4 regions of the Azonexus sp. GW821-FHT04F04 genome follow, and region 4 is predicted to be linked to each of the others. Evidence: predicted binding sites of a transcription regulator. Region 4 holds the regulator's gene; each other region holds the start of a gene.

What was found. The regulator sigma-54, encoded in region 4, starts transcription at its own class of promoters, with help from an activator protein. The targets are predictions, from matches to a motif close to TGGCACGCTTNCTGCTNA.
Region 1: AC07TV_RS04645 (pilin) is a predicted target of sigma-54. The motif match lies at 5,225-5,242, and genes of this name have one in related genera.
Region 2: AC07TV_RS13365 (PEP-CTERM sorting domain-containing protein) is a predicted target of sigma-54. The motif match lies at 3,235-3,252, and genes of this name have one in related genera.
Region 3: AC07TV_RS17700 (bactofilin family protein) is a predicted target of sigma-54. The motif match lies at 3,410-3,427, and genes of this name have one in related genera.

The regions. Positions count from the first base shown of each region.
Region 1 covers NZ_JBWKSX010000001.1:944,049-951,683, reverse strand. Annotated here, with positions in the region: gene AC07TV_RS04665 (bifunctional diguanylate cyclase/phosphodiesterase) at 1-1,011, shown strand, start outside; gene AC07TV_RS04660 (CYTH and CHAD domain-containing protein) at 1,015-2,484, shown strand; gene AC07TV_RS04655 (O-antigen ligase family protein) at 2,577-3,980, opposite strand; gene AC07TV_RS04650 (pilin) at 4,132-4,491, opposite strand; gene AC07TV_RS04645 (pilin) at 4,819-5,178, opposite strand; gene AC07TV_RS04640 (HD domain-containing phosphohydrolase) at 5,466-7,052, opposite strand; gene AC07TV_RS04635 (3',5'-cyclic-nucleotide phosphodiesterase) at 7,068-7,635, opposite strand, start outside.
Region 2 covers NZ_JBWKSX010000006.1:123,566-131,200, forward strand. Annotated here, with positions in the region: gene AC07TV_RS13350 (DUF1302 family protein) at 1-1,073, shown strand, start outside; gene AC07TV_RS13355 (glycosyltransferase) at 1,138-2,358, shown strand; gene AC07TV_RS13360 (acyltransferase) at 2,395-3,102, shown strand; gene AC07TV_RS13365 (PEP-CTERM sorting domain-containing protein) at 3,311-4,084, shown strand; gene AC07TV_RS13370 (nitroreductase family protein) at 4,249-5,322, opposite strand; gene AC07TV_RS13375 (ThiF family adenylyltransferase) at 5,312-6,199, opposite strand; gene AC07TV_RS13380 (ABC transporter permease) at 6,235-7,500, shown strand; gene AC07TV_RS13385 (ABC transporter permease) at 7,497-7,635, shown strand, end outside.
Region 3 covers NZ_JBWKSX010000010.1:39,946-47,580, forward strand. Annotated here, with positions in the region: gene AC07TV_RS17685 (sigma 54-interacting transcriptional regulator) at 1-1,165, opposite strand, end outside; gene AC07TV_RS17690 (permease) at 1,165-1,725, opposite strand; gene AC07TV_RS17695 (sensor histidine kinase) at 1,715-3,118, opposite strand; gene AC07TV_RS17700 (bactofilin family protein) at 3,474-4,043, shown strand; gene AC07TV_RS17705 (N-acyl amino acid synthase FeeM domain-containing protein) at 4,133-4,708, shown strand; gene ettA (energy-dependent translational throttle protein EttA) at 4,823-6,487, shown strand; gene AC07TV_RS17715 (hypothetical protein) at 6,638-6,916, opposite strand; gene AC07TV_RS17720 (class I SAM-dependent methyltransferase) at 7,027-7,635, shown strand, end outside.
Region 4 covers NZ_JBWKSX010000001.1:158,132-165,766, reverse strand. Annotated here, with positions in the region: gene ttcA (tRNA 2-thiocytidine(32) synthetase TtcA) at 1-281, shown strand, start outside; gene AC07TV_RS00790 (FHA domain-containing protein) at 344-1,246, shown strand; gene AC07TV_RS00785 (hypothetical protein) at 1,294-1,551, opposite strand; gene hprK (HPr(Ser) kinase/phosphatase) at 1,600-2,535, opposite strand; gene ptsN (PTS IIA-like nitrogen regulatory protein PtsN) at 2,545-2,991, opposite strand; gene hpf (ribosome hibernation-promoting factor, HPF/YfiA family) at 3,048-3,374, opposite strand; gene AC07TV_RS00765 (RNA polymerase factor sigma-54) at 3,390-4,862, opposite strand; gene lptB (LPS export ABC transporter ATP-binding protein) at 4,890-5,624, opposite strand; gene recX (recombination regulator RecX) at 5,621-6,052, opposite strand; gene recA (recombinase RecA) at 6,045-7,073, opposite strand; gene AC07TV_RS00745 (hypothetical protein) at 7,132-7,512, shown strand; gene AC07TV_RS00740 (pseudouridine synthase) at 7,506-7,635, shown strand, end outside.

The DNA.
Region 1 (7,635 bases), 790 kb from region 4:
GCTGCAGAAAAGCCCAATGCCGCCGCCGCCCGCCTCAACGGTGCCGATTTTGCGCTACTCCTGCCGGGCGTTCAGGATCCCGCGCCGTATGCCGAGATACTGCTTCACGCACTAAACGACCTGACGGCAGCCGGCCTGATCGACGGCGAACGCATTGGTCACATTGCCAGCGGTGTCTATCTGCATGGCCAGACGATTGGCAGCCTGCTCTCCCGCGTTGACGCCGCGCTGGCATCAGCCGAGGGCCAGAGCGGGCTGGCTTGGTGCCGTGCCGAGAGCGATTGCGATCAACATGCCACGTCCAACGCCGACTGGAAGAAACTGCTAGAAGGCGCCATCCAGACCCAACGCCTGCGCCTGATCGATTTTCCGGTGGCTGGCAACGCCGGGCAATTGCTTCACTTTGAATGCCCGCTGCGCCTGCAAACCACCGAGGACGGCGAATGGCTGACCGCCGGCAGCTTCATGCCGATGGCCTCGCGGCTATCGATGACCACAGAACTCGACCTGGCTGCTGCCCGCCTGGCGCTGGAGCGCATTGCCGCCGGCGCACCGGCCGTTGCGGTCAACCTGTCTGGCGAGTCGATTCTGGATGCCTCGTTCCGTGCCAGGTTGTTCGCCCAAATCGCCGCCCGCAAGGATCTGGCCCCCCGTCTCTGGCTGGAAGTATCGGAAATCGGCGCCTTCCAGCACTTCGATGAATTCCACGCTTTCTGTGACGCACTGCGCCCCCTCGGCTGCCGCCTCGGCATCGAGCACTTTGGCCGCCAGTTCAGCGAAATCGGCCGCCTGCACGGCATCGGCCTCGATTATCTGAAGGTCGACGGCAGCTTCATCCGCGCCATCGATACCCAGACAGGCAACCAGGCCTTCATCAAGGGCCTGTGCAGCATCGCGCATAATATTGGTTTGACCGTCATCGCCGAAGGCGTGCAGACCGCCGAGGAACTGGCCATCCTGCCCGAACTGGGCTTCGATGGCGCAACCGGCCCCGCCGTCCCGAGGAATTGAACGATGAGCACCGAAATCGAACTCAAGCTTCAACTCAGCCCGAAAGCAGCACGCAAACTGGCGGACCATCCGCTGCTCGCCAACATCCAGCCGCAGAAACTGCATTTGCTGAACACCTATTTCGACACCCCGACACTGGAGCTTCACGCCCGGCGTGTTGCCATGCGCTTTCGCAAAAAGGGCTGGCAATGGCTGTGCACCGTCAAATCAGCCGAACCGGCGAGCGGCGGACTGGCCATGCGCAGCGAATGGGAAGCGCCTGCCACGCCGGGCATATTCGACTTCAGCCATGTTGACGCCGCCGATTTCCGCGACTATCTCGAGCAGCGCGTCAATCAGTTCGAACCCATTTTCACCACCGATTTTCGCCGTCAGGTCTGGAACGTGCCATTCGGCGAATCGCTGATCGAACTGGCCATCGACCGCGGCCAGATCGAAAGCCGTGGTCAGCGGACGCCAATCTGTGAAATTGAACTCGAACTGCTCTCAGGCAAGGTCGATGACATCTTCAACCTGACCCGTCAGCTTCAAAAAGACCTTGATCTGTTCCCCGCCATCGCCAGTAAGGCTGAACGTGGCTACGCCCTGTTTCTCAATGAGCCGCTGCGGCCATTCAAAAGCAAACCGGTGCCGATCAACGAGCAGCAGACCCCCATCGAGGCCTTTCGCAGCATCGCGCTGAGCTGCCTGGAGCACTTCCAGCGCAACGAAAAGGGGCTGTTGCTGGGCAGTGAAGCAGAATTCATCCACCAGGCCCGCGTTGCACTGCGCCGCCTGCGCTCAGCGATCAAGGTCTTTGCTCCGGTGCTGCCACCCGAATTTGTCGCCGCCTACGGCCAAACCTGGAAAACGCTGGCCAGCGCCTTGGGCGAGACGCGCAACTGGGACGTTTTCCTCGAAGAAACCCTGCCCCCCATCGCCGAAGCCTTTCCGGAAAACAGCGACATCAAGCGCCTGCGCAAAGCAGCGCAACGCCGCGCCAGCAGCGCCCGAAAATCCGTCATCGGCCTGCTTGCGGTCAAGGAATACCCGCGCCTCCTGCTCGAATTCACCGCTGCCGTTTACACGCTTAGCGACACGCTACCGATGCCGATCAAGGATTTCGCCCAACAGCAAATCCGCAGCCACGCCCGGAAAGCCCGCCGCATGGCCAGCCGGCATGCCGAACTGACCCCGGAGGAACGCCACAAAATGCGCATCGCCTTCAAAAAGCTGCGCTACACGCTGGAGTTCTTCGCCCCGCTACTGCCACAGAGAAGGCTACGTCCCTATCTGGCTGCACTTTCACAACTGCAGGACGAACTCGGCCTGATCAACGACCACATCACCGCCAACACGCTGATCGCCGAAGCCCTTGATGGGCGCGCGGCAGGCCCGATTCACGGCTGGATATCGGGCCGGCACGCGCTGCTGGTCAGTGAATTGCCTGAAGTGCTGCAAACCTGGCTGGCGCAAAGGGCACCGAGAGGCTGACCTATCTCCAGGCTTCAAGGTTTTTGATTTTGGCCTTTTTTCCCGGTTGACCGTAGCAAATTGATTTTTCAGCAACCAAACCCAAACCCGACCTAAATTCGACCATTACACCAGAATCGCGGCCCACCACCGCCACCGCAATATTCCCCCGCCCCCACAAGATCGGGGTAACTCATGACCGCCGCGGCAATCAGCAACACGTTAGCTCCCCCCCAAACCAGCAACGGAACCCAGCGCGGCACGTGCCTCCTCTCGCCCTGAAAACGGGGGAGGCAGTGAGCCGAACACCAGCCGACCGTGATCGCCAGCCACAATTGTGGATAGGGCATCACAAGAACACCATCGACCATACTTTGGACGATGGACGACAACACGGCAAACAGCAGCGCCCATCTGAGTTCTGCCCCCGCCTTGCCATCGCTGGATCGGACTTCGCCAAATGCCTTGGCCAGCCAGACCGTCACGACAGCCATGATCATGAAAAACACGGGTAGCCCCCACTCGCTGGCGATCTGCAGCATGGCCTGGTGCGGATGGTTAGCGACCGGATTCTTCAACGAAGCAAAATGCATTGGCCCAATGCCCAACCAGGGAAACTCGACAACTTTGGTCCAGGCATCTTTCCAGAGAATCTCCCTTAACGACAAACCAAACACCTGCTCACCGGCAAAGCGATAATCTGCAGCCTGACCCGTCACCCAGGTAATCGTGTGCAAGACAAGCCAAGCAAGCACGAAGCCAGCAACCATCACTAGCAACATACGCTTCGCAGCATCCCTACCGCCCCCCTTCAAGCCCAAGAACACGATGGAAACCGCCAACCAAGCCGCTATCGTTCCCCGGGTGCCCGCCACGAATACCATCCCCGCCACAGAGACCATCAGGAACATATCCACACCGCGTGGATAACGAACACTTGCTCCCTCGGGAAGAAACAGCCTGGCCGCCAACAACGGCGCCACGATGGTCAGAAACTGCCCCTGGAAACGCATGTTTGAAAAACCGTTGAGCAAGCTCCAGGGAGTGAAGTAAAGGTCCGCATGAGCCATCGCGGCGATAAATGAGACATAAAACTGGAGAACCATTCCCGCCAACAAAAGACGCAAGAAAGCGCCCAAAAACAGATCCGCCCTATCTTCAAACTCGCGCACGAGGCAAAAAATAAAAATGCCTATGCCGGCACTACCCACCAGCAAGGCAACTTCAGATGCAGCCCACAAAGGATGCAAGGCCAAGGAGGCAGATAATGTACCAAGCACCAGAACGCCCACGGCAGGCCATAACCAGAGAGGATTTGCAAAAAAAACTCTGGAAGGCCGAAGCAACAAAATTCCGGAAAATGCCAGCACAGAGATAGCGATCTGCCCCAGCCGCTGCTGGTCATGCCAAGTGAAATCTGGATGAGGCACCCAGATCATCAGACCCAACAGGATTGCGACGCCCCCTGTGGTAAGCAATGTCAGATGGTGGTGCAACCCAAGGGAACGGCTATGCATACAGTATTTTCATCCCTCAAACAAAATCACAAGTCACCACAAGCACTACGGGAGCCGCGCCTGCCACAAACAAGAAAAGCGCCTTGAAGCGCTTTTCTTATGAAACCTCATTCAGCCACACTCAGGTCGGCCAAACGCCCTTCCTGTTGCATTACGAGTTCGTACATTTACCAGTAGATGCTGCACACTGAGGATTTTTCCTCTTCGTATCGTTGCCTTTTGTCGGCGTAACGTAGGCCAAGGGGTCGTTATTATTGTAAGCCGTCACAGTCATACTGGCACCCGACGTACAGGCAGAAGGCACAAACGCGGGAATGGTTGAGACATTCGGGTCAACAGCGAGGGCGGCGGCCGCACTGACGTAAGCGGTGGCTTCTTTCAAGCAGGCGCCGTTAGCTGCATTTTGAGTATAGTCACGATACGCCGGCAGCGCAACGGCAGCCAAGATACCGATAATGGCGACAACAATCATCAGTTCGATCAGGGTGAAACCCTTTTGAACGCTCTTCATTTGAATCTCCTTTTAATGCCAAGGCGGGAAAGTCGCTGAGTTACTCTCAACAGTTTCTGTGCCAGGTGCTAGAAAAGCCGTATGGATACCATCCGAATTTTCACAAAGCCATTGTCATTCATGGCTTTGGCACTTTTTGTAGGCAACCGCAAAAAAGCAGATGGCATCAACAAACCAAAGAATATGACAATTTACGTCTCCCCAGAGGGGCAGAATGTGACGGAAATAGGGAGTCGCGCCTGCCTCAAAAGAAAAGCGCCTTGCGGCGCCTTCTTTTGGAACTTCATTCAGCCATTCTCAAGTCGGCCAAATGCCCTTCCTCTTGCATTACGAGTTCGTACATTTACCAGTAGATGCCGCACACTGAGGATTTTTCCTCTTCGCATCGTTGCCTTTTGTCGGCGTTACGTAAGCCAAGGGGTCGTTATTATTGTAAGCCGTCACAGTCATACTGGCACCCGACGTACAGGCAGAAGGCACAAACGCGGGAATGGTTGTGACATTCGGGTCAGCAGCAAGGCCGGCAGTCGCACCCACGTAAGCGGTGGCTTCTTTCAAGCAGGCGCCGTTAGCTGCATTCTGCGTATAGTCACGATACGCCGGCAGCGCAACGGCAGCCAGAATACCAATAATGGCGACAACGATCATCAGTTCGATCAGGGTGAAACCTTTTTGAACGTTCTTCATTTGAATCTCCTTTTAGTGACAAGGCGGGAAAGCCGCTGAGTTACCTATAACAGTTTCCGTGCCAGGTTTTGGAAAAACGGGATGAATGGCACACTGATTTTCGTAAATCCCTTGTCATTCATGGCTTTGGCGACTTTTCTTGCCCACTGTAAAAAAACGTAGCATCCAGACGCATAGAAAGACATGCCAATTTGCGTCACCCTGAGTGGACGCAATGCGGCAGGCATAGCGATTTCAGGCCGTGGAATATGGCAAATACAACACCGGCCTAGTAGCGCAGCGAAGATTCAGCAGTCGACCTGATGGGTTTTCAGGAAGGCGCTGGCGTATCGGCGGTACACCTCGCTGCCAATAAAGACTTCGTGAAGCGCGGGGTCGATATGGCCGTTGTGGCTGAATCGCTCGAGGATGGTCAGGGCTTCAGAGAGTCTCATACCCTCCTTGTAGGGCCGGTCCTTGGCGGTAAGCGCTTCGAAGATGTCGGCAATGCCCATAATCCTTGCCTGCCAGCTCATGTTTTCTCGCTTGAGGCCTTTGGGGTAGCCTTTGCCGTCCATCCGTTCGTGGTGGCCACCGGCGTATTCGGGGACGTTTTTGAGGTGTCGCGGCCACGGTAATTGTTCGAGCATCTTGATGGTGGCGACGATGTGGTGGTTGATGATGTCGCGCTCGGCGCGAGTCAGCGTACCGGAACGGATGGTCAGGTTCTCGAGTTCGTCGTCGCTGAGGAATGGGACTTCCTCGCCGTCGGCGTTGCGCCAGCGATATTCGGTGGCGATTCGCCGGACCTGCGCGATGTCTTCGTCGGCCATCTTTTCGCAGCCGATATTGGCGCGATGCAGGATTCCACGGTCAACCGGAATTTTTTGGCAAAATTCAAAACAGATTCGCTCGGCCTCGGCCGGTGCCATGCCTTCGGCGATGCTTTTCCATTTACGGATCTCGGCATCGCGCCTGACGACCTCAAAACGCGTGTCGATGAGATGGATGCGGTCGTAAATGGTTTGCAGTTTGGTCGCCTTGTCCACGATGTGCACCGGCGTCGTGACCTTACCGCAATCATGGAGCAGTGCGGCGATGCGCAGTTCGTAGCGATCCTTGTCGGTCAGTTTGAAATCGGCGAGGGGGCCCGTGGTGGTGGCGTCGGCGGCCTCGGCGAGCATCATGGTCAGTTCCGGCACGCGCTGACAGTGGCCGCCGGTGTAGGGCGACTTTTCGTCGATGGCCAGATTGATGAGCTTGACGAAGGACTCAAAAAGCGCTTCGAGTTGCTCAACGAGTTGCCGGTTGCTGAGCGCGATGGCGGCCTGGGAGGCAAGCGATTCGGCGAGGCGCTGGTCGGCCTGGGAGAATTCGCTGACCGTCCCTTCGGTCGGGCTGAGGGCATTGATCAGTTGCAGCACGCCGATGATCTCGCCCTCGTGATCCTTCATCGGCACGGTAAGGAAAGACTGCGAGCGATAGCCGGTGCGCGCGTCGAACTGGCGCGTACCGGAAAAATCGAATCCTTCGGCGCTGTAGGCGTCGGCGATATTGACTGTCTTGCCCGTTATCGCTGCGTAGGCGGCGACCATGCAGTCGTTGGCAGAGCCATCGTGGCGATAGAGCGGCAAGTCGGGAAACTTGCCCGAGGTGGGCTGATCGCTGGAGCCACCAAAGGCCAGGTTGAGCGAATTGGTGCGGACGATTTCGAAATGCAAGTGGCGCTTGTCGTCCGACAGCAGATAGAGCGTGCCGCCATCGGCCCGGGTGATCTGCTTGGCGGCGAGGACAATTTTTTCGAGCAGCAGCTTGATGTTGTGCTCGCTGGACAGCGATGCACCGATATCGTTGAGCTGTTCCAGGCGGCGAAACAGGTCGTCCGAGGTTTCCATGAAAGGGCGTCTCAGTCAGAACTCGAAAATCTGGTTGTTTTGCAGCATGCCGGGAGAAAACGCCTGAAGACAGCGGTTGATTTCCTCCATGGTCGCCTCGACCTGCCCTGGTTTCAGATGCGAAATGTGAATCTGGCAGGGGCGCGTCAATTTGTTCAGTTCCGCCGCCAGCACGTCCGGCCAATAGTGCTTGGACATCTCTGCCAGGCGCGACTCACGGTTGGGGAAGGCGCACTCGATGATCAGATGACGCAGGTTGGGAATGACATTCACGGCCTGCCAGAACGCTTCGCACGGCCCGGTATCGCCAGAAAACACCAGACTGGCGGCACCGGAATCGAGGCAATAGCCAACAGCCGGCACGGTGTGATTGGCCGGCAAAGCCGAAACATGGCGCCCGGCCAGCGAAACTGTCTCTGCCAATTTGATGCTGCGATAGCGCATGAAGGGCTGCTCGGCCGAGGGAACTTCGGAAAAGTCAGGCCAGATCGCCCAGTTGAAAATATGCTTGTGCAGGCTGTCGAGCACCGCCTCGGTGCCGTACACGGTAAGCGGCTTGCCGCGGCGATCAGCCACGGTATCG
Region 2 (7,635 bases), on a different contig from region 4:
GGACAAAATGGAAAATGGGAGCCCGCTTCGACTACGACGCAGCCTACAGTATCAACGACTACTACCCTGCCGACGTCGAAAAGAATCAGCGCTACAACCTTGAGCTGCGAGAAAACTATCTAGACATCAGCGCCGGCAACTGGGACTTCCGATTCGGCAAACAGAACGTTGTCTGGGGCGAAATGGTCGGCCTGTTTTTCGCCGATGTCGTATCCGCCCGAGACCTTCGAGAATTCGTCCTTCCAGAATTCGACCAAATGCGCATTCCGCAATGGGCTGCCCGCGCCGAATATTTCGCCAATGACTTTCATGCCGAATTGCTGTGGATTCCGGTGGCCAGCTACGACAACATCGGCAAACCCGGATCTGAGTTTTATCCGATGCCAGCCGCCGCTAACGTCCGCTACCTCGCCGAAACGAGACCCGAGCGTGACACCGACAACATGAACTACGGTCTACGTCTCTCAACCCTGAAATATGGCTGGGACGTATCAGGTTTTTATTACCACAGCACAGATATCAGTCCGACCTTCTACCGCCAATTCGATGGTCCGACAGTCGTCTATCAAGCTCACCACGACCGCATTCATCAATACGGTGGCACGCTATCCAAGGACTTTGGAGATGTAGTCTTGAAGGCCGAAGGTGTGTACACGACCGGCCGTAGCTTCAGCGTACAGGACCTTGCCGACAGTGATGGTGTCGTCCGGCAAAACACCTTCGACTGGGCCGCTGGGCTAGATTTCACCCTTCCTGCTGAAAGTCGTTTCAACGTCCAATTATTCCAGCGTCGATATTCCAACTACAACGCAACCCAGATTCCGGATAAAGAAGAAAATGGCTACAGCCTGTTGCTCAACACCAAGTTCATCAATAACTGGGAAGCCCAGGCCATCTTCATTTCCAGCCTGAACCGGAGCGACTGGCTATTGCGACCACGCTTAGCCTGGAATTTCGAGCGCAATTGGCGATTACTGATTGGCGCAGATATCTTTAAAGGCCCTCCTACTGGCTTGTTCGGTAGATACGACCAACAGGATCGCGTCTATTCCGAAATTCGCTACAGTTTTTAAGTCCCTGTTTAATCAACGCAGAGCAAGACGCTACGCCCCGTAGCAACAGGACAAGGAAAGCCCATTGAAAAAGCTAAAAGTGCTTTTCTTTGCTGAAGGTGCCACCCTTGCTCACGTTGCACGGCCGCTAACGCTGGCCAAAGAATTGGACGCACAACAATTCGACGTCGTTCTTTGTCGTCCTGCCGAATATGCGAAATTAACTTCGGGGCTTCCATTTCCTGTACTGGACCTGGAATGCCAAGATGGGGACACTTTCGCGCACAAACTCGAGCGTGGCTCACCGCTTTATGACTTCCCAACTTTATGCCGCTATGTCGACGCAGACTTGGCGCTGATTGATCAGGAAAAACCAGATGTCGTGGTTGGAGACTTTCGACTTTCGCTGTCAGTTAGTGCCCGTTTACGCTCCATACCGTATATCGCCATTTGCGATGCTTACTGGAGCCCGGAACGTCAGCTCAGCACGCCGTTGCCTGTATTCGGCTTTACCCGCTACTCACCAATCCCGCTAATTGAATTCCTGTTTCATCGCATCGCCCCATTGGCATTCCGTCTGCACGCCTTGCCGCTCGAACGTCTCCGGTCAAAATTTAATCTCCCGTCTCTTGGGTACGATCTGCGGCGCTGCTATACCGATGCTGATCAGCGATTATTTGCCAACTTCCCCGCTCTTTTCCCTGATGTATCCGCGCACAAGGGCGCCGAATTCATTGGTCCGATCGCATGGTCACCCGATTTCGATGGGGAAATGGATTTCCTGTCCGGCACGGGGCCTCTAGCGTATGTCACCATGGGTAGTTCCGGTAATCCACAAGTTATTGAAGACATCGCTCCCATCCTAGAGGGTATCGGAAGCAGAGTCTTGATAGCGACCGCTGGTAAGCCATTGTTCCTGAAGGACCCAAAACCCACCACGCAAATTTTCAACTATCTACCAGGATCAGTTGTTTGCCGGCATGCCACTCTGGTCATCTGCAACGGGGGCAGCCCAACCACCAATCAGGCATTAACAAATGGAATACCTGTTTTGGGAATCGCCCGAAACATGGATCAATTTCTCAACATGGAAACTATTGTCAATTTCGGAGCAGGACTGTTGGTACGAGCCGACCGTGCTACGCCAACCCGGCTACGGCAGGCCATCGAAAAGCTCATGGGCGATCCAAAATTCACGCTCCGTGCAAAAAATTTGGCCGACAATCAATACGGGGAACACGTCTCGTTGACGTTGGCTAAACACATCAAGGCTCTGTGCGTACGTAGCCTTAGCCAATTGCAATGAATTTTCAAACATCCGTGTAATCTCAAGGATCATCAGATGAGACGAATAAACAGTTTGCAGATAGCGGCATTTGCACTGCTACTGACGCTAGCGGTAAGCATCGGGATAAGCGCCGCCGTGCTATTGGCGACACTTATTCCGTTGGGGGGCTATCACGAGATAGCCGTGGTATTTTTATCTGCGCTTCTGATCTATGCCTTCGCTCTGTTTTTTTTCAGGGCTTTTCTGTTGCTCTTCCCTCTGCGCAGTGGAGATATCCCGGAAGGATCTCAACAAGAGTTTGTCTACCATGTTTATCTCTTGTTCTATCTGATTCTTTTCTACCCTATTCTGCGCAGTGGCTTCGTTCCCGTGCCGATCATGCGATTGGTGTACTTGGGCTTGGGCGCAAAACTTGGAGATAACACCTATAGTTCGGGCATTATTCTCGATGCGCAGTTTGTCGAAATTGGCAGCAACAGCATTGTTGGCCAATATGCATTACTTGTTCCACACGTGATCGAGGGAAGTAAGCTGGCGCACTACCCAATTAAAATGGGGAACAACGTAACCATAGGAGCTGGCGCAACAGTACTTTCCGGCGTGACGATCGGCGATGGTGCGATCGTTTCCACTGGGGCTGTAGTAACAAAAGGTACTCAAATCGGGCCAGGTGAAATATGGGGTGGAATTCCGGCCAAATTAATCGGAACAAGGGTTACAACCGATCAGCAGCCTCCTGAGGATGCTGAAGAATCTGTTTAAGTTCCATTTGCGGCACTGAAATGCTCCTTGAAGGAAATACTGTCGGAATATTTTACACAGGTCATTTTTGATTGCTTTTCTGAGGCAACAAAAACGCCGTTAACAACTGATTAATAAGGGTTTTAATCATGTTGGCACGCATATCGCTTTAGATCACTGCGTAAGTTCAAACAATGTAATTTCCATCCAGACAGACCGGAGAATTCTCATGAAAAAAACTCTTATTGCGGCAGCCGTAGTCGCGATGTCCTTTAGTTCCGCTGCCAACGCAGCATTGGTTAACACCATTGACCTATTTACGACCGCACAAGCCCCCCTTACTGACACTACTCCTGGCGGCGCTTACATCATGTCGCAAGTTGGCGCTGTCGGCGATACCAGCATTCTCGGTGGTTACCGTGACCTCGGTGTAAATCTGTTGACCAACGGCGGTGTTGGAACCCGTGACGCAAACATTTCCGTTTCCAGTGGTTTCCTTGACTTCAGCGTCGATACACTAGCCACTGGTACAGGCCTCGTTCGCTGGGACGGCGTAAATAGCGCAGCCGCAATTGACCCGACCGGTCTGGGCGGCATATTCCTCGCCGATGCAGCCACCTCCGCCTTTGCCCTTGATGTCATTTTCTCCGATGGTGGTTTCCGTTTTGACCTGGAAGCTTACACATCGGCCAACCAGTGGTCGAAAATTCAGTTGATTTCCAATGCGCACGCAGTGCCGGAAACCACGTATATCTCGCTGGCGGCTTTCGGCCTCTGCGGCTTCAACAACGGCGTTGTAATCGTTACCTGCGGCGCAGGTGGTGCGGTTGATTTCGCAAGCCTCGGCGCTTTGCAAGCTGTTATCGACCCTCTCGGCGGCAGCACCGCCATTGACTTGACCTTGGGCCAAGTGGTTGTTGTGCCGGAACCCGCCTCTCTGGCTCTTGTAGGTCTGGGACTGCTTGGCGTTGGCGCTCTCCGCCGCCGTCGTTCTGCCAAGTAATAAATACTTGATGTAAAAATGAAGCGGCCTTCCGGCGGCTTCAGACTGATACCAAAGCCTCCAAGTAATTGGGGGCTTTGTTTTTTAGTACCCTCACAAGCCAACCCAGATCGAACAGGAGGTTGTGACCTTGGAAGAGCCTTGATATTCCCTAAGATTGCAGTTTAGTTTAGATTCAGCAATTGACTTAGACTCTTGCGCAAAGACCTCGATGTTGGGACTGTCGATTGGCCAATCCGACAAAAGAAAGCGAAGCTTTGATCATTTGATGCCTCAGCTAAACTTTCAAAACGTGAAGCTACCAGTTCAATTTCGGTATTGATTTCTGAGTTGGCCGATATTTTTCGACCAGCTCTGGCATACCAACGGAAAATCACAGGCGTCATTTCTGGTTGCAGATGCAAACCAAGCGAAGTAGCCGTCAACCAAAGACGCTGCATAGCCATTCCCGCCTCAACGTAATCATTCATAGAATTTAGTGGTTTGCGAGGCTTAAGCAGCAGATGCCCCGCGCAAGCAAGAGCTGGGATGAAATCGAGCTGGATGCGAGGAACAACAGTTCCCAGTAGGTAGCGATTGAAGAACTCCACCCTCGACCAACTCTGCATCACCCATTTCATGAGTTTGGCCGTCATTGGATCAACTCCAATTGCCTCTTCAGGCAAGCGATCATGACTAAAGCGCGCTCCCCATTCAATGATATCCCTGTGTACTTGATACGCTTCCGGGCAAGTCAGGCGAATATACGCGTTATCCCAAAGCAGTCTTGCCACCCTCATCCGATCAGTCATATTCTCGAAAAACTGGACGGAATAATTGCTGCCGGGGGCTAGCGAAAGTACGTTTCGCTGCTCCGAGGTAAGCGGCGTCATACGCATGGGGCGACGTTGGACCACGCGCTTTTCAATATGTGGGAGCAACGGATCAACCAACAAATCCGGCACACTCCTCAGTTCAATATCATAAACAGGAGCGTTATCTGGAGATCCCGGCCGCACGCGCCACTCGCACACAAGCTGATATCCACTCGCTGCAATTCGCAATGTCTCAATCAGAGCACCATGAGCCATCTGGCTCGGATGCCCGTCAAAATCGTAAAGGACATGCTCCCTGGTGTCATAACCGTGTATTGCCAAGCGATCATCTGCCACGATTTCAAATCGCCACGGCTGTGTGTTATCACCACTCGGCGCCCAACGAGCCAAATCGAGAATTTCTATCAGCACGTCACGACTCATTGTCAGTTTTCCTTGCCATGAGCGCCAACTGCCGACGAACCAAACTCCGCATCAGGCGCTGTAGCGGATTCCGGAACCCGCCAGGACGCCAAGTCCTGACATAGCGCATGCGATACGCATCAAACTGGCTACCCCAGGGGGCTAGCCTTACCCCTCCCCGACCAAGCAGTAGCTTTAATGTTTCAACAGCCGCTACTCCGGCACATAGCTGGCAGGCGGCAATACTCGACGGACCCCGTCGTTCGGCCAAGTTGACACGACTCATATCGGCAACGTAACCACGTTGAAGCATAGCGGGCGACAGACCAACAAGAAATCGGATTGCCATCTCCATTTCATCGCATCCCTCAAAGCCAAAATAGTCTTCATAAGGCATCCCACCCGGCCCGAAAACCAGAAGTGCCGTTCCTAATCCCAACGGGGCAGCAGTAACGACCGGAATGTTTTTTCGTTCGCACGCAGAAAACGTCATCCGCCGGGCAGAAAATGCAAAAAAATCAAGCCCATCGACGTATACATCAACATCGTCAAGAAACGCTTCCAGTGAGTCTTCTTGCACCCCTGCTGAAAACAGCTTCAGGTCAACCTCTGGATTGATGTCTTTGACCATATCAGCCAGAACATCGATTTTGGGATGTTTTAAACTGCTGACCGTTGCACCGACCTGACGATTGAAATTTACAATATCAAAGACATCAAAATCAGCTATTGAGAATCGCCCAATTCCAAGACGAGCCAGTGTCAGTAAGTGAACACCGCCAACCCCTCCCAGCCCTCCTATAGCAACACGCGATTGGCGAAGCCGCTGTTGCTCTAACTCGGTGACCCACCCGATATTCCTTGAAAACGCATCGTCGTAATTAAACATTCCTGCCATTCCTCAAGACTTGATTCGTTTGGTATTACAATCAATTGAGCCACATTACCCGAAGCAGCCCCCTTGCGCCAATGATCAGTTTAATTACAGAATTTCGAGTTGCAGCACGCAACCTGAAACGCAACAGGAATCGCACGGCCATTGCCGTTCTTACTGTGGCCGGGGGGTTGGTCGCCTATCTTCTAGCTGGCGGTTTCATTGAATGGATCTTCGAAAACATGCGCGAATCGACGATTCGCTCTCAGTTGGGACATATCCAAATAGTCAAACCAGGCTATCTGGAAAAAGGTATCGCAGATCCATATAGTTATCTATTGCCGTCGCGATCGGAAGAATTCAATGGCATTTCTCAGCACCCGAACGTAGTAAGTATTGCCCAGCGTGTCGCATTCAGCGGCTTGGCCAGCCTTGGCGACACTACCGTCAGTTTCATTGGTGAGGGCATAGAGCCCGCACAAGAAGCTGTGATCAGTGATCAGATTCACATCCGCTCAGGAAAAAATTTGGAAAGAAGCGATGAGCGCTCCGTCCTTCTTGGCGAAGGCCTTGCAAAGAACCTGACTGCAAAACCCGGAGATACCATCGTTCTACTTGTTACCGCCGCAAACGGTACCCCCAATGCAATTGAAGTTGTAGTTGCAGGCGTGTTTTTTAGCTCTGCCAAAGAGTTCGATGACACTGCTTTGCGCCTCCCACTCAAGCTTGCACGTAAACTAATGCGAATCGATGGTGCTAGTTCGTGGGTCGTGCTGCTGCAGGACACGAAACAAACTACACAGGTCGTAGCAAAATTGCGTTCCGTGCTATCACCAACAGATTTCGAGGTAATTCCATGGATAGATCTCGCTGATTTTTATAAAAAGACTGTAGTGCTTTTTGGAACGCAAGTCAGCCTGATGAAGACAATCATTGCGCTGATAATTGTATTGACGATATCCAATACACAGACCATGAGCGTTCTTGAACGAACCACCGAAATCGGCACAATGATGGCCATAGGCTCAAGACGTTCTGAGGTATTGAGAATGTTCGTAGTTGAGGGTTTATTAATTGGGGTTATTGGCGGGTTTACCGGCGTATTAGTCGGTTATGGAATCGCCGAAACCCTGTCGGCAATAGGTATCCCGATGCCCCCCCCTCCGGGGATGGAAACTGGGTTCACCGCCCAGATTCTAGTCACTCCGTGGCTTTCCCTGGATGCGCTCGGACTGGCTATGGTTACGACACTGATTGCCAGCGTAATGCCCGCTTGGAAGGCCAGTCACATGAACGTTGTAGACGCATTAAGGTGCAACCAGTGACGAGTCAGACATTTGGGCGACTTGCGCTGGCACAGCGAAATCTGTTTCGCCATCGTTCACGTACTGCCGCCACCTTATTTGCGATTATTCTTGGAGTAATCAGCATGATCTTGGCTGGAGGCTTCGTTCAAGACA
Region 3 (7,635 bases), on a different contig from region 4:
GCTGGACGAGGGTGAGCGGGATAAGCGGCGTCGAGGTCAGCGCGCAGCTTTGTTCGACGACGTTGAACAGTTGCCGCACATTGCCCGGCCAGGCAGCCGTGGCCAGCGCCTCAAGTGCTTCGGGGGCGAAACCATTGACCGGCTTGCCGTATTTGCCGGCGAGGAGCTGGACAAAATGCAGGGCGAGCAGCGGAATGTCCTCCCGCCGCTCGTCGAGACGCGGCAGGTTGAGCGACACAACGTCGAGGCGGTAATAAAGGTCTTCGCGGAACTGGCCCTGAGCCATGGCAAGATCGAGGTCACGATGGGTCGCCGAGAGCAGACGGACGTCGACCGCCTCGGCCTTGGTCGTGCCGACCGGCCGGACGACACGTTCCTGCAGCACGCGCAGCAGCTTGACCTGGAGGGCGAGCGGCATGTCGCCGATTTCGTCGAGGAACAGCGTGCCGCCGTTGGCGGTCTGGAACAGGCCGACGCGACTGGCGCCGGCACCGGTGAAGGCGCCCTTGGCGTGGCCGAAGAGCTCGGATTCAAGCAGTTGTTCAGGTATGGCACCGCAGTTGATGGCGACGAACGGCCCCTTGGCGCGCGGACTGGCGCGGTGAATGGCGCGAGCCAGGACCTCCTTGCCGGTGCCGCTTTCGCCACGGATCAGCACGCTGGCGTCGGAGGCGGCGACCATGCGCGCTTCGGCCATCAGTTCGGCCATCTTGCTGCTGCGAAAAACCACGCCCTCCATCCAGGCGTCGTCGCCCTTCCCCGCGGCGCGCGGTTCGTCACCCGGGTGCGAGGTGGGCGCCGAGAGTTGCAGGGCGCGGTCGATCTTTTCGAGCAGGATCTGGCTGTCGAACGGCTTGGTCAGGTAGCCGAAAACGCCGCGCGAGGTGGCGGCGACGGCATCGGGAATATTGCCGTGGGCGGTAAGCAGGATGACCGGCAGCGTTGGCCTGGTCCGGCGGATTTCTTCGAACAAGGCCAGGCCGTCCAGCCCGGGCAGGCGAACATCGCTGACGACAACGCGTGGCGGATCGACGGCAATCTGGCCCAGCGCCTGCTCGGCCGAGCCGACGGCGGTAATGCGGAATCCCTTGGCGCGCAGGCGCATGGTCAGCAGCTTGAGGATATCTTCGTCGTCATCGACCACCAGTACGTGTGCGCCGGCCATCACCGTTTGCCTCCATTCGGGCTGATCACGCGCGGCCGCGGAATCAGCGTTTGTTCGATATTGGCCAGGCTGTCGAGTTTTTCCTGCAGCTCGGCGGTCTTGCGCTGGCTATCTTTCAGTTGTTGGTTCAATAACAAGCCCTGTTTTTCCAGCTGGCTTTCGAGCTTCATGCGTTCCTGATAGTTGTCGGCGAGCTGCCGGGCCAGAGGGTGGAAAGAAACCGCCGCCGGTTCTGTCGACTTGAGCACGCCTTCGAGTAGAGCCAGCCCCTTGCCCAGATCTTGCTGGACGCGCGGATGGCCGAGCAGCAAAGCCATCCTGACCTGCGTGAAGGTCGTCTGCGGCACGGCAGCCAGCACCGAGCGTTCGCGTCCAAGCTCGGCCGGCGTCATGCGCGACAGGCTCTGGTTATAGAGCAGCGCAGCTTCCGGCGTGGTCTCCTCAAGGTGCATTTTCCTGGCCAACGGGCCGGAGGCGCAGCCTGCCACGGTCACCCCGAAAAAAAGGCCAAAAATGAAAACCGCCAGGCGGCGGGAAAACGTCGGGAATCTACTGCTCATCAGGTATTTCCACACAAAAATGGGCGCCCGCAGCTTGCGGGAGGAGATACACCGCGCCGCCCATCGCCCGCACCAGCTCGCGCACGATGGAGAGACCGACACCGCTGCCCTGGCGTGGCGCCGGTGGCGAGCGCTGGCCCTGGACAAAGGGCTCGAAGATGCGTTGCCGATCCTCTTCGGCGATGCCCGGCCCCTGATCGATACACTCAAAGCGCCAGAGCCCTTCAACGTGGCTGACCGAGAGGCGGATTTCGCCGTTCTCCGGGCTGAAATCGATGGCATTGGACAACAGGTTGTCGAGCACCACCGTCATTTTCTCGGCATCGAGCATGGCCGTTTCCTGGGAGGACTCGATGACGATCTTCAACTGCCGCGACTGGCTATGCAGTTCGCGGCGCTGAGCGACGTTGCTCAGCAGTTTACGCAGCCGGGTCGGGGCAATTTGCAGGCGGCGCGCCTCGAAAGCGGCGGCATTGAGCGTCAGCAGGCTCTCGATCTGCTGCTGCAGGCTGATCACGTTGTGCTGAAGGATATCGACCACCTCGCGCTGCCCTGCCGCGAGCGGCCCGGGAACTTCCTCGCGCAATAGCGAAACGCCCTCCTTCAGCGCCGTCAGCGGGGTTTTGAGTTCGTGCGAAACATGGCGCAAGGCCCGCTCGCGGTCCGCCTCCAGCTCACCCAGCCGCTGGCGCAACCAGTCCAGGCGCTTGCCAAGCTGGCGCAAGTCGGCCGGGCCGCCGACCGTGATGGCTTCGTCGAAGCGGCTGGCTCCGAGCCGGATGATCGCCTGCTCCAGATGGCGCACCGGCCGGACCAGCCACCAGCCCATGGCCAGGGCGACGAGCAGTGCGCCACAGAGGGCCAGGGCGATGCGCCCGCCAAGGCGCAGCCGGTTGGTCTCAAGATCTTCCAGCGACTTGCGATTCTGCGCTTCGACCCAGCGTTGCCCGGCCAGCTTCAACAGCCCGTCGAGCTCGGCCATGCGAGCCAGCAGGGGAATGATCTCGGCTTGCGGAATATTCTGATCAAGACCGCTGCGCAACGCCTCGGCCACCATCCGCCAGCCGCCAAGCAGAGGCAGGAGCGGTTCGGCGGCCAGCGTATCGAGCCGATCGACAACGGCCAGCGACTGGCTGAGGTGTTCGTCAAAGCGCTGGCGAAAAACCGGATTGTCGAGCACCAGATATTGCCGCGCGCTGCGTTCGATATCGACTGTGCGCTCGCCAAGCTCCTGAATCGACGCCGTCAATTGAATGGCTTGCTCGCTGCTCCGCCGGCTCTGATCGACCAGCCGCTCGACAACCAGCCAGCTTTGCACCGCCGCGCCGCCGAGCAGCAAAACGATCAGGGCAAAGCCAAGCAACATCCCCTGGCGAAAGGAAATTCGATTCATCGGCGCCCTATGTCTAAAAACTGAAGTTTAAACCGCCATGTCAGCGAGCAAGAACGAAGACCCTGCTCAAAAACGCGCTTCACAGCACCCGAAATACACATTTTATTTTATTAATATCAATAACTTATAAATTTGTCGCAATTTCACGACACGCATATCAACTAGATTAACTGCCTTTCGCGGCAAAACCAAAAATACCTGTCGCAATTTCACGACAGATTGCGATTCCCAATCACGATCCAACTTTAAAAATTATTCGCAATACACTGATTTAACTAACATTTAATTACATGGCACGCTTATCGCAATGGAGTTCCGGTCAAGCACTCATCGCAACCTCAGAACGGGAGTCACCATGTTCAACAAACCGATCCTCAACAACCGAAATGACGCCATCACCCGCAAGGAGGTCAATAACATTCTGGGCAGCACCAGCGCCCCCCTCAAGTCTCCGGCAACGGAAACCAGCGCAGCGCCAACTTCAGCCGCTGCCGCGCCGGTCGCCCAGCCGGAAAAAACCGAATCGATGGCTGAAAACGTCATGGGCGCCCGCCTGATCGTCGGCCCCGACGTCAAACTGAAAGGCGCAGAAATTCTCGATTGCGACACGCTGGTCGTCGAAGGGCGCGTCGAGGCCACGATGGATAGCCGGGTTATCCGCATTGCCGAAAATGGTTCGTTCGCCGGCAAGGTCAGCATCGATATCGCCGAAATTCACGGCAGCTTTGAAGGCGAGCTGACGGCCCGCTCGCAACTGATCATCCACGCCACCGGCAAGGTCACCGGCAAGATCCGCTACGGCAAGCTGGTCATCGACGAAGGCGGCGAGTTGTGCGGCGACATCAACGCCCTGTCGGCCGAAAAGCCGACACCGTTTCACCTCCGTGACGAACCGGTCAAAGCGCTTAGCGCCATTGGCGGTTGATTCCATTATTTATTGATCATAGAATGTCATCTATGCAGAACGTCATACCTTCGAGCTCGAGGCTCCTTCCCGGTTTCATGTCAGCGTCAATGCTGCCAGACCAGCTTGGCACGTCGCTGGGCTCTGGCGAGGCTTTTGAACCGCCGGAGATCAAGGTTGCCCCGGCTGTCACTTACCATCAGCATCGTGCCTGCAGCGCTCTGGTACGCCGCATGTACGCCTGGCGCGGCTACCGGGTTTCGCCACCGCGGCAACTGATCGAAGACCCGAATCACGCCACGCTGGGTGCCTGGATGGATGGCGAACTGGTAGCGACACTGACCGCCTCCCGGGATTCCACGACCGGACTGCTCGCCGACAATCTCTACGCCGAAGAGTTGGCCGCCCTGCGCAAGCCCTCCCGTGTCATCAGCGAAGTCACCCGACTGGCTGTCGATACGGACTGCCACGACCCGGAAATTCTGAAGTCGCTTTTCCGGTCAAGTTACCAATATGCCCGGGCGATTTTCGGGGTGACCGACGTGGTGATCGAAGTCAATCCGCGCCATGCTTCGTATTACCGCCGGGAGTTCGGGTTCTCGCAGATCGGCACGGTACGTACCTGCCCCCGGGTTGATGCGCCGGCCGTGCTGCTGCATCGTCCGCTCGGCAATCTTCACATCTAGTTTCCGCCTTCCCCAACCCAAATGGCCAGCCCCCGAGCTTCGGGAGGCTGGCCATTTGCGTTGAAGGGCCGTAGACTCGCGCATCATTAATATTTACGACTACAGGTAGGCTCAATGGCTCAATACGTAATGTCCATGCTGCGCGTCAGCAAGATCGTCCCGCCCAAGCGTCAGATCATCAAGGATATTTCCCTCTCCTTCTTCCCCGGCGCCAAGATCGGCCTGCTCGGCCTGAACGGCTCGGGCAAATCGACCGTGCTCAAGATCATGGCCGGTGTGGACAAGGAATACGACGGCGAAGTCCAGCACCTGGCCGGCGTCTCGATCGGCTACCTGCCGCAGGAACCGCAGCTCGACCCGGCCAAGACGGTCAAGGAAGAAGTCGAGTCGGCGCTCGGTGAAGTCATGCAGGCCCAGGCCAAGCTCGACGAGGTCTATGCCGCCTACGCCGATCCGGAAGCCGATTTCGACAAACTGGCCGAAGAACAGGCCCGCCTTGAAGCGATCATCTCCACCGCTGGTTCCGACACCGAAGCGCAGATGGAACTGGCCGCCGACGCCCTGCGCCTGCCGCCCTGGGAGGCCGTGATCGGCAATCTCTCCGGCGGTGAAAAGCGCCGCGTAGCGCTGTGCAAGCTGCTGCTCGCCAAGCCAGACATGCTGCTGCTCGATGAACCAACCAACCACCTCGATGCTGAATCCGTCGAATGGCTCGAGCAGTTCCTTGTCCGCTTCCCGGGCACCGTCGTCGCCGTCACTCACGACCGCTACTTCCTCGACAACGCGGCCGAGTGGATTCTCGAACTCGACCGTGGCCACGGCATTCCGTACAAGGGCAACTACTCGTCCTGGCTGGAACAGAAGGAAGCCCGCCTGGAAACGGAAAACAAGCAGATCGACGCCCACATGAAGGCGATGAAGCAGGAACTGGAATGGGTGCGCAGCAACCCGAAGGCCCGTCAGGCCAAGTCCAAGTCCCGCCTGGCCCGCTTCGAGGAGCTGTCCAGCCAGGAATACCAGAAGCGCAACGAAACCCAGGAAATCTTCATTCCGGTCGGCGAGCGCCTGGGCGACAAGGTCATCGAGTTCAACGGCGTCACCAAGTCGTTTGGCGACAAGCTGCTCATGGACAACGTCAGCTTCAATATCCCGCCCGGCGCCATCGTCGGCATCATCGGCCCGAACGGCGCCGGTAAATCGACGCTGTTCAAGATGATCACCGGCCAGCAACAGCCGGATTCCGGCGAAGTCGTCGTCGGCCCGACGGTCAAGATGGCCTACGTCGACCAGTCACGCGATTGCCTGGACGGCTCGAAGACGGTTTTCGAAGAACTGGCTCAAGGCAGCGACATCCTGCAGATCGGCAAGTTCGAAATGCCGTCGCGCGCCTATATCGGCCGCTTCAACTTCAAGGGCGCCGACCAGGGCAAGCAGGTCGGCAATCTGTCCGGCGGCGAACGCGGTCGTCTGCATTTGGCCAAGACCCTGATGACCGGTGGCAACGTCCTGCTGCTCGACGAACCGTCGAACGACCTCGACGTCGAAACCCTGCGCGCACTGGAAGATGCGCTGCTTGAGTTCCCCGGCTGCGCCATGGTCATTTCCCACGACCGCTGGTTCCTCGACCGGATTTGTACGCACATCCTGGCCGCCGAGGGCGATTCACAGTGGAATTTCTTCACCGGCAACTTCCAGGAATACGAGGAAGACAAGAAACGCCGCCTCGGCGAAGAAGGTGCCAAGCCGAAGCGGATTCGCTACAAGCCGATCACCCGCTAAAAACGAATGGCCGGAATTTCAATTTCGGCCATTTTTCCCGGTTGACCGTGGAAACCCCGCTCCACCGGAAGCACAACGCAAAACGGGCGCCATCCGGCGCCCGTTTTTTCTTCTTCCCCCCGCCGACGCGGAAGGCCGAAACTTGAAGTCTTAGTGCTTGAGACTGGCGGAGAAAACCGCCTTGGACTTTTCGGAAAACTGGAATTCGTTGAAAGCGCGAGCAATTTCGGCTTCGTTGCGGCCTTCGGATTGATCCTCGAAGCTAATGCCGATGACCTTGCCGTTAGCGGCCAGGGTCTGGAAGGCGAAACGCCAGCGTTGTGCTTCAGCCAGCCGCTCGCGCAGTTCGGCTTCGTTGGAAATGGTAATACCGGCTTTCTTCAGGGAATCCAGGAATTGATCGAAGGATTCGTTGCTCAGACTACCCATTTATATCTCCGTAGTTATGCGGTGTTTGATCACCATGAGCCGTATAACGACTCGACTTTGATTCGGTTGACACGAAAGTGATAGAAATTTGAATGCGATAATGTCGCCCCATGAAGAAGCTAAATACCACTACCGATATCCCTGAAATCCGCCCCGGGCAGTCCATCGAACTGCTCAAGGAACTCCACATCCTGACCCGTGACGGCAAGCTCAATCAGGACACCCGGCGCAAACTCAAACAGGTCTATCACCTCTACCAGTTCATCGAACCGCTGCTGGATGGCGCCGAGACGCTGGTCGACCATGGGGCCGGCAAGTCCTATCTCGGTTTCATCCTCTACGATCTCTGTATCAAGAATCGCGCCACCGGCGAGATCATCGGCATCGAAACGCGCCAGGAACTCGTCGAAAAATCGCGCGAACTGGCCACCAGGCTTGGCTTTGAGCGCATGCGCTTCCTCGCCTGCACGGTCGAGGATTCGCTGACTGCGAGCGAGCTGCCAGCCAGCGTCGATGTCGTGACAGCGCTACACGCCTGCAACACGGCGACCGACGACGCCATTCGTTTTGCCCTGACCAAGAACACCCGCCATATCGTCCTCGTCCCTTGCTGTCAGGCCGAAGTAGCCGCCACCATGCGGGCCCGGAAGAACGAATCGCTATCGCAAAAACCGCTATCCGAACTTTGGCGACACCCGATCCACACCCGCGAGCTCGGC
Region 4 (7,635 bases):
TGGAATTTCCGATCATCCCCTGCAACCTGTGCGGCTCTCAGGACAACCTGCAACGCCAGAAAATCCGCGAAATGATGCAGGACTGGGACAAACGCTATCCCGGCCGTACCGAATCCGTTTTTACCGCCATGCAAAATGTCGTTCCCTCCCACCTGGCAGATGGCGATTTGTTCGATTTCCGTGGGCTCACTCTGGACACTCCTGTCGAAGAGGGCGATATTGCATTCGACCTCCCGGAAATGCCGATCAGCGGGACCATCCCGATAAGCCTTTCGGCATAATGCAGAAGCGGCACGATCAACATATAATGAGCAGTCGTTAATTCATGGACTCCAGGTAGACAATGAGTGCCACGCAACGAAAACTGATTGTGATGTTCGCCGATGTCTCCGGCAGCACCGCGCTTTTCGAGCGTCTTGGCGACAAAGAGGCAATGCACGCAGTTGAACGTTGCCTCAAGCGCATGAAGCGATCCATCGATGGCTACAAGGGCAAGACCATACAGGTCGTCGGAGACGAGTTGCTGGGTGCCTTTGAAACAGCTGAAGATGCATGTCAGGCTGCGATCGACATGCAACAGCGGATCGCCGATCTGCCCCCTGTTTCCGGCCTGAAACTCACTATTCGCATCGGTTTGCATTGCGGAGAAGTGTCTGACGACGGCAAAAAACTCACCGGCTCGGCCATCTCGACGGCCGCGCGTATCGCCGGTATTGCTCGGCGAGATCAGATTTTGTGTAGCTCGCTTCTGGTTGAGGCACTGTCCGAACCCTGCTTCATTTCTGCCGACCCCGTACCAGAACTTGGTAGCGTTCCGGAAGACGGCGAAGCATTAGCGCTTTTCCAGATCAACTGGCCAAACTATCAAGGTGCGACCGCCAATTCGGCACATTCTGCTTTTGGCCCAAGCAGCACAGCCCCCCCCGACCGACTATGCGTTCGCCATCGCGGCAAAGCCTTCCTGCTTGACGATAAAACCCCGGTGCTGACTATTGGCCGCGATCTTGGCTGCAAGCTGATCATCGATGACCGCAAGGCCTCGCGCCAGCATGCTCGGGTCGAACGGCGCAACGATGGCTTCTATCTGATCGATACCAGCACAAATGGCTGCTTCGTCACTCTGTCAGGGCGTCAGGAAGTTATGGTCCGGCGCCATGAAATTCAACTCGAAAGTCGTGGCCAGATCAGTTTTGGCAATTCCGGTAGCGATCCGCTGGCCGATATTGCCGAATTCGAGCACTTGTAAAAAAATCGGCCATCCGCAGATGGCCGACTATTCCCCGTACGGGTTGATTACTTGGCTGCAGCGTCGGCCGCGCACTTCTTCATAAAGCTGTTCTTGGCGGCACCAGCCAGTTTCTTTTCCTTGGCGGCGGTGGCACAAGCTTCGTTTTCCGGAGCAGCACCGGCGTCTCGGGTGCACTTCTTCATGAAGCTGTTTTTCGCGGCACCAGCCAGCTTTTTCTCGGCGGCCTGGGCAGCACAATCATCAGCGGCAAAAGCAGTGGTAGCAGCAAATGCGACAATCAACAGAGCAATCAATTTCTTCATTGGGAGTCCCCTCTATAAGGTTTGAAACGCCGATGTACTATCGGCCATTCATGCGTCATCGTCAAGCATCGTACGTTGCTGGCGATCCATGAAATCCTGCATGCTGTCGATCCCCCGCAACTGAAGAATCGTGTTGCGCACTGCCGCTTCGAGCAAGACTGCCAGATTGCGGCCAGCTGCCACGGGAATGACAACCTTGCGAATCGGAACGCCGAGCACTTCATGGGTTTGGGCATCGAGCGGTAAACGTGGCGCATCGGCTGCCGTCGACGTTCTTTGCAGGTGAACGATCAGCTTGAGTTTCATTTTCCGGCGCGAAGCCGTTTCGCCAAAGATTGTCCGGATATTGAGCAAGCCAAGCCCGCGCACCTCAAGAAAATCGCGCAGCATTCCGGGGCAGCGGCCTTCAATAGTGGTCGGCGCTATTCGGGCCATTTCGACAACATCATCGGCAACCAGCCCATGGCCCCGCGAAATAAGCTCCAGAGCCAACTCAGACTTGCCTACTCCGGAGTCGCCGGTAATCAGGACGCCCATCCCGAGAACATCCATGAAGACGCCGTGGAGGCTGACCGTATCGGCCAGGCGTGCTGACAGGTAAATGCGCAGCAGATCGATGATTGCCGAACACGGCTTGGGTGAAAAAATCAGCGGTGTCGTCAATTGGGTGCAGGTCTCGACCACCAATGGTGGTGGCGTCAGGCCATCCGCGACGATGACGGCTGGCGGTTGGGCCCCGAGCAGATCACTGAGCATCTGTGCGAAGCGACGCTCGCCAATGCGCATGGCCCACTCATATTCCGCCAGACCAAGGACCTGCAGACGCTCCGGATGAATAATATTGATGTGGCCAACCAGATCGGCACCGTAATTATTGGAGCCCTTGATCTCGATGCGGCGGTCAGCATGGGGGACGATATTCCAGCTCAACAGCAACTTTTCGCGGTTGTCCTCGTAAAGCTGAACCAGACTTACGTGACGCACGAACTAAACTCAGCCCTGAAAAAGGGCGACTACGGCGGCTGGATCAGCCGCGGCGTGCAATTTTTCGCGGAATGCCCGATCGGAAAAGTTCTGGGCCAACTCGGAAAGTATCTGCAGGTGCTGCTCGGTCGCTTGCTCGGGAACCAATAGCACGAAGAGCAGATCGACGGGTCGCCCGTCCGGCGAATCAAAAGGAACCGGTGTTGCCAGACGCAGAAAGGCGCCAACGGCTTGTTTCAGCCCCTTGATTCGACCATGGGGAATTGCTACACCCTGACCCAAGCCGGTGGAACCGAGCTTTTCGCGGGCGAACAAGCTATCGAAAATGATCGATCGGGCAAGACCAAGGCGATTTTCGAAAAGCATGCCTGCCTGTTCGAAGACCCGCTTCTTGCTGCTGGCCTCAAGATCGAGCAGAACCTGATCGGTTGATAGAAGGTTGGTTAGGGGGTTCATAGGGAAGGTTGGAAAAACAAAGGCCGCAGCCTGTTACGGTGCGGCCCGTTCAACGCTTATTCAGCGACGGAGTGCAGCCCCGGCTTGTCACCGCGATGGTGGTCCTGGACTTTTTGCTTGTACTTCTGAACCTGACGGTCCAGCTTGTCGAACAAGGCATCGATAGCGGCGTAGAGATCGTCACCGGACTCTTCAACGTGGATGTCCTTGCCAGGCACGTGAAGCGTGACTTCACCTTTCTGCTTGAGTTTCTCAACCGACAACACGACGCTGACGCCGGTTACCTTGTCGAAATGGCGGATCACGGGATCCAGCTTGTTCTCGACGTATTCGCGAAGTGCCGGGGTAACTTCAATGTGGTGACCACTAATCTGCAGATTCACTTTATTCTCCTCTCTCTACAGGGTCTTGCGTAAATTGACCGGTGGGATGTTGAGCGACTCGCGGTATTTTGCAACCGTCCGTCGGGCAACTACGATTCCCTGCTGGCCTAGTATTTCGGATAATTGACTATCCGACAAGGGCTTCTTGCCATCCTCGGCCGAGATCAATTGCTTGATCAGCGCCCGGATGGCCGTAGCAGAACAGGCACCACCGGTATCGGTGGAGACATGACTGCCGAAGAAGTATTTGAGTTCGAAGATGCCGCGCGGCGTCGCCATGTATTTCTGGCTGGTGACACGCGATACGGTCGACTCGTGCAAACCGAGAATGTCAGCGATTTCGCGCAAAACGAGCGGGCGCATGGCGACTTCTCCGTGTTCAAAGAATTGACGCTGACGGTCAACAATGGCCTGCGTAACACGATGAATTGTCTCAAAACGCTGCTGTACGTTCTTGATCAGCCAGCGAGCCTCCTGCAGCTGTGTCGACAGGTTGCCGTTACCACGTCGCTGCTTGGCAAGAATTTCGGCATAAAGACGGTTGATACGCAGGCGTGGGTAAGCGTCAGGATTGATGTACGCCGTCCACTTTCCCTTGAGCTTCTTCACAATCACGTCCGGCGTGATATAGCGCGCTTCAATCTGGGAAAAACGGGCGGCTGGCCGCGGGTTGAGGCTGGTAATCACAGCCTGTGCAGCCTTCAGCGACTCGTCGTCGCAACCAGTCAGACGGCGAATCTTGGTGAAATCACGGGCGGCCAGGAGTTCCAGATGCTTCTGGACGATAGTCAAAGCCAGATCCCGGACCTCATCGCCGCGCGGCAAGGCTTTTAGTTGCAGGGCCAGACATTCCTGCAAATTTCGGGCACCAATCCCGACCGGATCGAAATTCTGGATGTGATGCAGCGCGATTTCGAGCTCTTCGATTTCAATTTCGTACTCCGGCGGCAGCGTTTCCCAGAGCTCCTCCAGCGTAGCCGACAGATAGCCGTCGTCGTCGAGCGCCTCAATCAGGAAGCGCACCAGACTGCGGTCACGCTCCGAAACCTGGGTCATGCCCAATTGCCAGCCGAGGTGATCGCGCAGGCTGATCGTCGTGCCGTGCGTATCCTGTGAATCGCTGTCGTCGTCCTCATCCCGCCCGGCGCCGGTAAAGGTGCCGGCGTCAGCGGCCCAGCGGTCATCGTCGACATCAGAGGGAGCGGAAGGTACGTCCTGCTCGCGGTCGTCACGTGCATCACGCTCTTCGCGCTCGACCCTTTGTTCGCGTTCGCCTTCGGTGGTCTGCGGAGAATCAAATTGCTGAGCGCCGGAAAAAGCCTCGCCGCCCTGTTCGTCCTCGCGCTCGAGCATCGGATTCTCGAGCAAATATCGCTCGATTTCCTGCTGCATTTCGATCGTCGACAACTGCAGCAGTTTGATTGACTGCTGCAGCTGAGGAGTCAGCGCCAGATGTTGGGAGAGTTTTAGCTGGAGTGCCGGCTTCATTGGTTGGGGTCGGTTTCTATCTTCCGGTCAGAGCTTGAAGTGCTCGCCGAGATAAACCTTTCGTACGCTTTCATTATCAACGATTTCGTCCGGCCGTCCAGCCGCCAGAACGTTTCCGGCGTTGATAATGTACGCGTGGTCGCAAATACCCAGCGTCTCGCGGACATTGTGGTCGGTAATCAGGACGCCGATTCCGCGCTCCTTGAGGAAGCGGATAATTTTCTGAATTTCGAGCACGGCGATCGGATCGACGCCGGCAAACGGCTCGTCAAGCAGGATAAACCGTGGATTGGTCGCCAGGGCGCGGGCAATTTCAACGCGACGCCGCTCGCCACCGGACAGTGCCGAGGCATTGACGTGGCGGACGTGGCTGATATGCAGTTCGGCCAGCAACCCCTCAAGGCGATCGTTCAACTCGGCTTGCGGCAATTTGAGCAGCTCGAGGATGGCACGGATGTTTTCCTCGACATTGAGCTTGCGGAAAACCGAGGCTTCCTGCGGCAGATAGGACAGGCCAAGCCTCGCCCGGCTGTGCATCGGCAGGTGAGTCAGGCGATTGTCGTCGATATAGACTTCGCCGCCGTCAGCCGCGACCAGCCCGACGATCATGTAAAAACAGGTGGTCTTGCCGGCACCGTTCGGACCAAGCAGACCGACGACTTCACCGGACTTGACCTCGAAAGAGACGTCTTCGACGACTGTCCGCGCCTTGTAACGCTTCTTGAGATTGTGGGCCGAGAGTTTGGCTGCCGGCATGTTCATTCATCCACTCCCTGCATGGCCCGCCGAATGGCGTCGTTGGAAAAGCCACGATATTGCAGGAAACGCATCTGTTTGCCACGCTCCTCGGCGGTTTCCGGCGGTCGACCGAACTTTTTGGTCCAAATTACCCGGCAGCGTTCGGTTTCATCACCGGCTTCGGGCAGGGCCTTGGCGATGTCGGCATCGCTGACGCCTTGCTGGCGCAACTCCTGGCGCAGTCGCGCATCGCCGTAACGTCTTCCCCGCACTGCAACCCGTTGAGTAGCGTAGCGGCAATCGGAGAGCAGGCGTTCGGCCTGCAAGGTATCGAGCACTGCCGACAGCTCTTCCGCCGATTCGGCATGCGGAGCGAGCTTGGCCTGCAAGCCGGCCCGGCTGTAGTCACGCCGGGTCAGCAATTGCAGGGCGCGGACGCGCAAGTCAGGCATCCGCCGCAGCCGCCTTGGTCGGCTTGATGACGGTGGTGCTGGCCGCTTCGCGGATCTTCGCCTCGATTTCCTGGGCGATTTCCGGGTGCGACTTCAGGAATTCGCGGGAATTGTCCTTGCCCTGGCCGATCTTTTCGCCCTTGTAGGAGTACCAGGCGCCGGATTTTTCGACCAGCTTGTGGGAGACGCCCATTTCGACCACTTCGCCCTGACGGGAAATGCCTTCACCGTAGAGGATGTCGAAGATGGCTTCGCGGAAGGGCGGAGCGACCTTGTTCTTGACGACCTTGACCTTGGTTTCGCTGCCGATGACTTCGTCGCCCTTCTTGATCGCGCCGATGCGGCGGATGTCGAGGCGAACCGAAGCGTAGAACTTGAGCGCGTTGCCGCCGGTCGTCGTTTCCGGCGAACCGAACATGACGCCGATCTTCATGCGGATCTGGTTGATGAAAATGACCAGCGTGTTGGTCTTCTTGATGTTGGCAGTCAGCTTGCGCAGGGCCTGGCTCATCAGGCGGGCGTGCAGGCCGACCATCTGGTCGCCCATTTCGCCTTCGATTTCAGCGCGCGGGGTGAGGGCGGCGACCGAGTCGATGACGATGATGTCAACCGAACCGGAGCGAACCAGCATGTCGGCAATTTCAAGGGCTTGTTCGCCGGTATCCGGCTGCGAGATCAGCAGGTCGCCGACATTGACGCCAAGCTTCTGGGCGTATTGCGGATCGAGCGCGTGTTCGGCGTCGATGAAGGCAGCAACACCGCCGAGCTTCTGCATTTCGGCCACGACTTGCAGACAGAGCGTGGTCTTGCCGGAAGATTCCGGACCGTAGATTTCAACGACGCGACCGCGCGGCAGGCCACCGACGCCCAGCGCGATGTCCAAACCGAGCGAGCCGGTAGACACGACCTGAATGCCTTCGTCGATTTCGGCGTCGCCCATCTTCATGATGGAGCCTTTGCCGAATTGCTTTTCGATCTGTTGCAGCGCTGCGGCGAGCGCCTTTGCCTTGTTGTCGTCCATGGAGTTACCTCGGAAATTTGAGCGGATTATGGCACAGGGGCCAAAGATGGAATAGAAATTGCTGCGTTTGATCGACAGGCTGATTGTTCCGGATATGCCATCGGCAGCCGTCAATTTCACTGATTACACGGAGCAGACGAGGTATATTCCCAGCCCGCTCCGCCATTACTTAAATACTGTGTATAAATACAGTACATTTACCATGATCGCTTGGCAAGAAAATTCTGCATTCAAATCAAGGCTCGGCAAGCTGCTGCTCTGCATTTGGCTGGCCGTCAATGCGCCGCAGAGTTTCGCCAAACCAGCGCCGTGGTACTGGTGGGCGAGCAAGACGACCGACCACCGGGTCTGCGCGCAGACTTCACCTGGAACCGGCTGGTTTCGCGAGAGCACGGCGTTCAGGGACAGCGGCTGCAGTGTCCGGGTGAAAGCATTTTGACGGCCTATTTTCCTCCACCCGATAGCGGTCTGACCGTCATCCACGTCGATAACGAAATCATCGTTGTCGACAAACCGGCCGGGCTGCTCTCCGTCCCGGGGCGCGGGGAGGGCATGGACGATT